2 regions of the Stenotrophomonas sp. YJH_SMC_8 genome follow, and region 2 is predicted to be linked to the other one. Evidence: riboswitches for the same ligand, from Rfam matches in the RefSeq annotation. Region 2 holds a riboswitch; the other holds the start of a gene.

Region 1 (4,397 bases), on a different contig from region 2:
TCCCTTTCTGCCAGCTGAGCGGCCGCGGCCGCTTTCAGCCTTGCTTCATGCCACCTGCCGCTAGATGAATGCGCAAGCCGCACGGTGGGCCAGGCAATGTTCCGGCAATGTTGGAACGTCAGCGTGGTCTCCACGGCAGCCGGGGCGCCCGCGCCCTCCCTGCCCAGCGTGGCATGCACCTCACAGGAGAACGAACATGCTCAGTACTTCCACACTCAGCTTCCGTGGTCTGGCGATGGCCCTGGCACTGGTTGCCGGTGTCGCCGTGGTCAGCGATGCCAGCGCGATGTCGAGGAAGGACAAGCGCACCCTGGTCGGCGCCGTGGTCGGTGGCGTGGCCGGCAATCTGCTCTCCAACGGCGATCCTGCGGCCACCGTCGGTGGTGCCGTGGCCGGCGGCGCGATCGGCAACCTGACCACCTCCGACCGCCGCGACCGTCGCTATTACGACAATCGCTACTACGACAACCGCTACGACCGGCGCTACGACCGGCGCTACGATCGTGGCTATTACCGCAGCGGCTACTACGACCGTGGTGACGATCGCCGCTGGCAGCGCGAGCGCTACTACAACAACCGCTACTACAACGACCGCGGTCGCCATCGCGGCTGGTAAGCGCGTCGGCATCACCCATGCTGATGCAGGGACGGGCGGGTCGATGACCCGCCCGTTTGCGTTGGCCGCGGTCATGGCGTTGAATGCGCAGCCTTGGATGTGACTTTTCCCACTCGGGCTGCGGCATGACGTCTTCCTCCCACCGCGTGCAGGGCCTCAACAACGACGAGGTCGCTGCCGACTGGCCACCCATCAGCGCCGCGGACATCGCGTGGCTGAGCGCGCGTTACCTGCAGCTGGGCGAGCACAGCCAGCCCCGCTGGCACAGCCCGCGACCGCTGTCGGCCGCCGCCATCGTTGACGGCGTGGATGGCGCGGTGTTCATCAAGCGCCACCACCACAGCGTGCGCAGCGCGGGCTGCCTGGAAGAAGAGCACCGCTTCATCGCCCATCTCGCCGCAGAGGGCGTACCGGTGGTGCAGGTGCTGGCGGCGACCGATGGCCGCACTGCCGTCGAACACGGCGAATGGACCTTTGAACTGCATGCCGTCGGCGTGGGCGAAGACGTCTACCGCGACGCCGTGTCGTGGTCGCTGCTGACCGATGTCGCACAGGCACGCGAAGCCGGCCGCATGCTAGCGCGGCTGCACCGTGCCTCCGCCAGCTACCACGCGCCACAGCGCAGTACCCACCTGCTGGTCGCGCGCGACGATCTGATCCGCGCCGACGACCCGATCCAAGCAATCAAGGCTGGCCTAACTGCACGTCCGGGTCTGGCCCGTTACCTCGCACGCATCCCCTGGGAAGCGCAGCTGCAGCGCGACGTGCTGCCGTGGCACGCCGGCCTGGCCGCGCGCCTGCGCGACGAGCCGCGTCTGTGGGCGCACAACGACTGGCATGTCTCCAACCTGCTGTGGCGCGACGGCCAGGTCAGCACCGTGCTGGATTTCGGCCTGGCCTCGCCCACCAGCGCGCTGTTCGACCTCGCCACCGCGATCGAGCGCAACGCGGTGGCGTGGCTGGAACTGGAGCGCGGCATGGATGCAGTGCGCATCGACATTGCGCTGGCGTTGCTTGATGGCTACCGCGAAGTGCTGCCGCTGTCGGGTACGCGCGTGCATCTGCTGGCCGACCTGCTGCCGATGGTCCATTTCGACTTCGCACTGTCCGAAGTGGAGTACTTCGAAGGCATCACCGGCTCGACCGCAAATGCGGACGTGGCCTGGCAGCCGTTCATGCTGGGGCATCCGGCATGGTTCCGCAGCGCGCCGGGGCAGGCACTGCTGCAGGCGCTGCACACCGCGGCATGACCCGGTTGACGCACCGTCGGGGTCACCGTTGGGGTCAGATCCCCTTCCTGCGGAAAGGGATCTGACCCCGCAGCCTGAAGGGCACCGGCTCGCAAATCCGTACCATTTGTAGTGAAATGGTCACCTGAAGCGGGGGTGCCTGGATCTGCCAGGCTGAGAGAGTCCCTTGGAACCTGATCCGGTTTGCACCGGCGTAGGGAGCTTTGAGCCGCAGCCACACCCCCATCATGGGCCGGTGCACCTGCGCGCCGTCGCTTCGTCTCCCTTGTTGTCCGAAGACGAACCGAATGAACCGCTGCCTGCGCCCCACCCTGCTCTCCCTCGCCCTCTGCGCCGCCTTGCCGCTGCATGCCAGCGAAGCCGATGCGTCCCCCGATGCGGCTGCCAGCGGCGCCGAACGCTCGCCGACCGAACTGGCGGCCGTGCGTGTGCAGGCCGGCAAGCCGAAGGCCGATACCTCGCGCGTGAACGCCTTCGGCGGTGGTTCCTGGAAGGACACACCGGCGTCGGTGAACGTGCTCGAGCGCGATTACCTCGACCGCCGCCAGGTGCGTTCACTGTCCGAGCTGGCCAGCAACGATGCCTCACTGGGCGATGCCTATGCGCCGGTGGGCTACTACCAGAACATCGCCATCCGCGGCTTCGCGCTGGACGCCGCCACCGGCTACCGCTTCAACGGCCTGTCCATCGCCGGCGAACAGCGCCTGGCGCTGGAGAACGTGCAGTCGGTGGAAATCCTCAAGGGCGAAGCCGGCCTGGCCGCAGGCGTGATGGCGCCGGGCGGCATCATCAACTACATCGGCAAGCGTCCGGCCGAGGTGCGCACCGCCACGCTCGGCACCGATTCGGAAGGCTCGCGCTACGTCGCCGTCGATGTCGGCCACTGGATCACCCCGCGCTTTGGCCTTCGCCTGAATGCCGCGTGGGATTCCAGCAACTCCTATGTCGAGCACGCCGATGGCCGCCGCAACTTCTACTCGCTGGCGGCCGATTGGCTGATCGGCGAACGCGGCAAGCTGGAAGTGGATGCCAACTACCAGACCAGCTCGCAGCGTTCGGTGTCCGGCTACCAGCTGCTGGGCGCGAGTGACCTGCCGCGCGGCGTCGACCGCGAGCATCTGCTCGGCTACCAGCCGTGGCAGCGCCCGGTGGATATCGCCAGCACCAACATCACCGCACTGCACACCTACGACTTCAACGACGCCTGGCAGTCGCGCGTGTCGGTAGGCCACAGCCGGTCGGTGATCGACGACAACGTCGCCTTCGCCTACGGCTGCTACTACGCCGTGCAGTGCGCCGATGGCAGCGTGCCCGGCAACTACTTCGCGCCCAACGGCGACTACGACATCTACGACTACCGCAGCCCGGACGATACCCGCCGCAACCAGCAGGCGCGCGCCGAACTGCGTGGCCGCTTCGACACCGGCAGCATCGGCCACGAGCTGACCATCGGCGCCGACTACTTCCGCCGCACCGTGGACAAGCGCCCGAGCGTCAACGAGTACGTCGGCACCAGCAACATCCACGAAACACCGGTGCCGGTGTTCGAGCCGTCGCCGAAGATGCCGGGACCGTCCGCACGTCGCCTGGACAGCCGCCAGACCGCGTTCTTCGCGCTGGACCGGATCAGCTTCGGTGACGACTGGCAGTGGCTGGCCGGTGGCCGCTTCGTGCGCCTCGATGAGCGCGCCTACGACAAGCGCGGCACCCCGCAGCGCCACAGCCGGCTGTCGCGCTTCCTGCCGCAGACCGCCGTGGTGTGGAAGGCCACCGACCAGCTCAACGCCTATGCCAGCTACGTGCGCGGTGTTTCACTGGGCCAGGAAGCGCCGTTCTGGACCAGCAACGCCGATACCTTCCTGCCGTCGGTGCAGTCGCGGCAGCTGGAAGTGGGCGTGAAGTACGTGCCGGTCGAGGCGCTGACCCTGGGTGCGGCGGTATTCCGCATTTCGCAGCCGTACCAATACGCCAAGCCGGACAACAGCGAGGTCGGCTACACCTTCGTCGAGGAAGGCACGCAGACCCACACCGGCCTGGAGCTGACCGCCAACGGCCAGCTGACCGATGCACTGCAGATCGTGGCCAGCGCCAGCGTGTTGCAGGCGCGGGCTCGCGATACCGGCACGCCCACCTATGAAGGCCATCAGCTGGTGAACGTGCCGAAGGTGCGGGCCAGCGTGCACGTGGCCTATGCGCTGCCGTTCGTGCAGGGCCTGGACGTGACCGGCGGCTGGCGCTATGCCGGTGCCAACGTGGCCCGTGCCGATGGCGGCGTGCGCGCGCCCGACTACTCGGTGTTCGACGCAGGCCTGCGTTTCCAGCATCGCCTGCACGAACGTGCAGTGACCTGGAACCTGTCGGTGGACAACGTGTTCAACCGCTTCTACTGGCGCGATACCGGCAGCAGCGGCGGTGACTACTACCTGTTCCCCGGCGCACCGCGACAGGCGCGCCTGTCGGTGACGTTCGCGCTGTGAGCGGCGTCATGCTCGAGTGGACCGCCGCGCTTTGCAGCATCCTCGGCGTCTGGT
Region 2 (4,397 bases):
GGTTCCCAACGGACTGCGCTGGACCACCCACAGCGCCAGGCCGAGCACCGCCATGCCGAACATGCCCAGCGCCGCCCGGCCAGCGGCGGTGTCATCGAGCGCCGGGTACAACAGCACCGCCAGCAGCTGGGCCCCCAGCAGCCATGCCGAGGGGTGGCGGCGGGCGATTGCCAGCCAGCGGGTGGTCAAGGCAACAGGCATGGCGTCCTTTCCGCGGGGCAATGGCCGGAGCATAACGGGTAGCGCCGGGCCACGCCCGGCGCTTTTCCTGGACCGCTGCGCCCGCCGGGCATGGCCCGGCGCTACCGGTGCGGCATCATCCCTGGTGGTAGACCTCGGCACCGGCAGCACGGAACTCCTGCGACTTCTCCTTCATGCCGGCCTCTGCGTAGTCGCGCACGTCCTGGGTGATCTTCATCGAACAGAAGTGCGGGCCGCACATCGAGCAGAAGTGGGCCAGCTTGTGCGCGTCCTTCGGCAGCGTCTCGTCGTGGAATTCCTTGGCCTTCTCCGGATCCAGCCCGAGATGGAACTGGTCCTCCCAGCGGAACTCGAAGCGCGCCTTGCTCAGCGCGTTGTCGCGCACCTGCGCGCCCGGGTGTCCCTTGGCCAGGTCGGCCGCGTGCGCGGCAATGCGGTAAGCCATGATGCCGTCGCGCACGTCCTGGCGGTTGGGCAGGCCGAGGTGCTCCTTCGGCGTCACGTAGCAGAGCATGGCCGTACCGAACCAGCCGATCATCGCCGCACCGATCGCGCTGGTGATGTGGTCGTAGCCCGGCGCGATGTCGGTCGTCAGCGGCCCCAGCGTGTAGAACGGCGCTTCGCCGCACTCGCGCAGCTGCTTGTCCATGTTCTCCTTGATCAGCTGCATCGGCACGTGGCCGGGGCCTTCGATCATGGTCTGCACGTCGTGCTTCCAGGCAATCTTCGTCAGCTCACCCAGCGTCTCCAGTTCACCGAACTGCGCTGCATCGTTGGCATCGGCGATGCAACCCGGGCGCAGGCCATCGCCCAGCGAGAAGGTCACGTCGTAGGCCTTCATGATTTCGCAGATCTCTTCGAAATGCGTGTAGAGGAAATTCTCCTTGTGGTGCGCCAGGCACCACTTGGCCATGATCGAGCCACCGCGGCTGACGATGCCGGTGACCCGCTTGGCGGTGAGCGGCACATAGCGCAGCAGTACGCCGGCGTGGATGGTGAAGTAGTCCACGCCCTGCTCGGCCTGCTCGATCAGCGTGTCGCGGAAGATTTCCCAGGTGAGCGCCTCGGCACGGCCATCGACCTTTTCCAGCGCCTGGTAGATCGGCACGGTACCAATCGCCACCGGCGAGTTGCGGATGATCCATTCACGGGTTTCGTGGATGTGCTTGCCGGTGGACAGATCCATCACCGTATCGCCGCCCCAGCGGATCGCCCACACCAGCTTCTCCACTTCCTCGGCGATGCCGGAAGACACGGCGCTGTTGCCGATGTTGGCGTTGATCTTGGTAAGGAAGTTGCGGCCGATGATCATCGGCTCGCTTTCCGGATGGTTGATGTTGTTGGGCAGCACCGCACGACCACGGGCGATCTCATCGCGCACGAACTCGGGGGTGATGATCTTCTGGATCGAAGCACCGAACGCTTCGCCCGGGTGCTGCTGCAGCAGGCCGGCATCGCGGATCGCGTCCAGCCGCTGGTTCTCGCGGATGGCGACGAATTCCATTTCCGGGGTGATGATGCCGCGCCGCGCGTAGTGCATCTGGGTGACGTTGGCACCGGCGCGTGCACGGCGCGGCAGGCTGCGTGCGGGGAAACGCACCGCGTCCAGCTTCGGGTCATGTTCGCGGTCGCGGCCGAACGAAGAGCTGAGGCCGTCGAGCTGCTCGGTATCGCCACGTTCGTCCACCCAGCCACGGCGCAGTGCCGGCAGGCCTGCGGACAGATCAATATGCACGTCGGGATCGGTGTAGGGGCCCGACGTGTCATAGACCGTCACCGGCGCATTCTCTTCGCCGCCGAACAGTGTCGGCGTGCGGGTCAGCGCGATCTCGCGCATCGGAACCAGCAGGTCCGGGCGTGAACCGGGCACATGGATCTTGCGCGAGCCGGGAATCGGCCGGGTCACGGATTCGGAGAGTTGCTGGGCCTGTTGCTGCAGGGCGGAGAGCTGTGCGTTCATCGGGCATCGTCCAGGAAGGTCAGGGACGAAGCGGCGGCGCACGGCACCCGCGCACGGACGGTCCTAGGGCGGAGTCCGGGCACGGCTGCATTGCAAAGCTTCCCTACGCCGGTATGAGCCGGATCAGGTTCCAAGGGACTGTCTCAACCGCGGCCACATGGCCCGGTACCCCCGCTTCTTGCTGCGCATTAGAGCATAGACCGCCACCTCCGGGGTCGGATCGTCATTCGTTAACAGAACCGTGACGTCGCGTTCAGTAACGTGCACGCCCAGCGCGTCGCTGAGATCGATGCGTCCCTCGCCGCCTCTGCGGCCCCTGCCCGGTTCGCGCTGCATGCCGCCGGCCCTTCGCTGCAAGCTCTGCTCGCTCCCCTCAATCCCCTTGATCGGAGAAGCTCCTTCATGGTGTTTCGCGTTTCCATCGCACTGGTTCTGCTGCTGGTGCTGCTGGCCGGCATCGCCCCCGGCCCCTTCAATACCGTTGTGCAGTCCATGCTGGCGGAGGTCATCCGCAGTGTCGGCTGGCTGTACCTGCTGGTGGTGTTCCTGGCGCTGGTATTCCTGATGTACCTGGCGTTCGGCCGCTTCGGCAACCTGCGCATCGGCGGCGAGGACGCCGAACCCGAATTCTCGCGCGCCAGCTGGATGTCGATGCTGTTTGCTGCCGGCATGGGCATCGGCCTGGTGTTCTGGGGTGCGGCCGAACCGATCTCGCATTTCAGCAAGCCACCGGAAGGACTGGCGCCGCAAAGCATGGATGCCGCGCGCGCCTCGATGCGCTACGCGTTCTTCCACTGGGGCCTGCACCCGTGGGCGATCTATGCGCTGATCGGCCTGGCGATGGCCTGGTTCCAGTTCAACCGCAATGGCCGCGGCCTGGTCAGTGACATGCTGCAGCCGATCATCGGCCGCCACCATCGCGGCTGGATCGGTCGGGTGGTCAACATCGCCGCCGTGGTCGCTACGGCGATCGGTGTCGCCACCACGCTCGGCTTCGGCACCATCCAGATTGCTGCCGGCATGGAGCGCGTGTTCGGCGTGCATACAGGGCCGCCGCTGCAGCTGGTGATCATCGCGGTGGCGTTCGTGCTGTACATGGCGTCCACGCTCAGCGGCGTCGACCGCGGCGTCAAATGGCTGTCCAACTTCAACCTGGCATTGGCCGCCGTGCTGTTGCTGCTGGTACTGGTGCTCGGACCGACCGGCGCGATCTTCAACACCTTCACCACCACGCTCGGCTCCTACCTCAACCAGCTGGTGACGATGAGCCTGCGCATGTCGCCGTTCTCGTCCAGCACCTGGGTGGCCGACTGGACGATCTTCTACTGGGCGTGGTGGATTTCCTGGGCCCCGTTTGTCGGTTCGTTCATCGCGCGCATCTCGCGCGGGCGCAGCGTGCGCGAGTTCGTCATCGGTGTGGTGCTGGCGCCGACCCTGCTGGGATTCTTCTGGTTCTCGGTGTTCGGTGGTACTGCCATCTGGATGCAGATCTTCGGCCACGCCGATCTGGTGCAGGCGCTGGGCAACGGCTACGAGACGGTGTTGTTCACCCTGTTCGACAGCATGCCGCTGCCGTTGCTGCTGTCGTCCATCGCACTGGTGCTGCTGATGATCTTCTTCGTGACCTCGGCCGATTCGGCGGTGCTGGTGTTGGCCAGCATGTCCACCGATGAGGCGGGTGATCCGCCGCCCAGGCGCAAGCTGGCCTGGGGCGTGGGTGTGGCGCTGATCGCCGGCGCATTGCTGCTGGCCGGCGGGCTGGATGCGCTACAGGGGATGATCACGATCACGGCATTGCCGTTCGCGTTGCTGATGGTGCTGGTGATGGTGTCGCTGTACCGGGTGCTGGACCAGGAATATACGCGCGAGCGGCGGCAGGCGCAGCGCCAGCGGCACATGATCGATGCGTGGATCGCGCGCGAGATGGCGGCGCAGGAAGAGACCCAGGCGGAGGCGGCGCGCGCGCAGGATCGGGATTGAGGGTTGTTTTGCAGCCTGCGGCTGCACCGCCTTTTTCAAGCAACAGCAACGGCAACAGCAAAAGCGGCTCTGGGTTTCTGCTGGCTGGGCGGGGCGGTGTGGGTGGGCAGGACACGCCGTAAACCCGTCCATGGGGGCTCGATGGCGCCATCCATGGCGCCAACGGTCCTGCCCACCCACACCGCCCCACCCCCGACAGATTTCCGGTGACGGTGGTAGATCCACGCCATGCGTGGATGAGGTGTATCGGAAAACA

Evidence for each region. A riboswitch is a leader RNA that binds a small molecule or an ion and turns the genes downstream of it on or off. The one in region 2 is predicted to bind thiamine pyrophosphate.
Region 1: another riboswitch for thiamine pyrophosphate. It lies ahead of AC5P88_RS10580 (TonB-dependent receptor); the one in region 2 lies ahead of thiC (phosphomethylpyrimidine synthase ThiC).

What each region holds. Positions count from the first base shown of each region.
Region 1 is NZ_JCAFUL010000007.1:84,211-88,607, reverse strand. Features, by position in the region: gene AC5P88_RS10590 (glycine zipper 2TM domain-containing protein) at 197-616, shown strand; gene AC5P88_RS10585 (phosphotransferase enzyme family protein) at 742-1,866, shown strand; TPP riboswitch at 1,988-2,083, shown strand; gene AC5P88_RS10580 (TonB-dependent receptor) at 2,154-4,343, shown strand; gene pnuC (nicotinamide riboside transporter PnuC) at 4,352-4,397, shown strand, end outside.
Region 2 is NZ_JCAFUL010000010.1:81,552-85,948, reverse strand. Features, by position in the region: gene AC5P88_RS13970 (ion channel) at 1-201, opposite strand, end outside; gene thiC (phosphomethylpyrimidine synthase ThiC) at 317-2,161, opposite strand; TPP riboswitch at 2,244-2,344, opposite strand; gene AC5P88_RS13960 (BCCT family transporter) at 2,564-4,141, shown strand.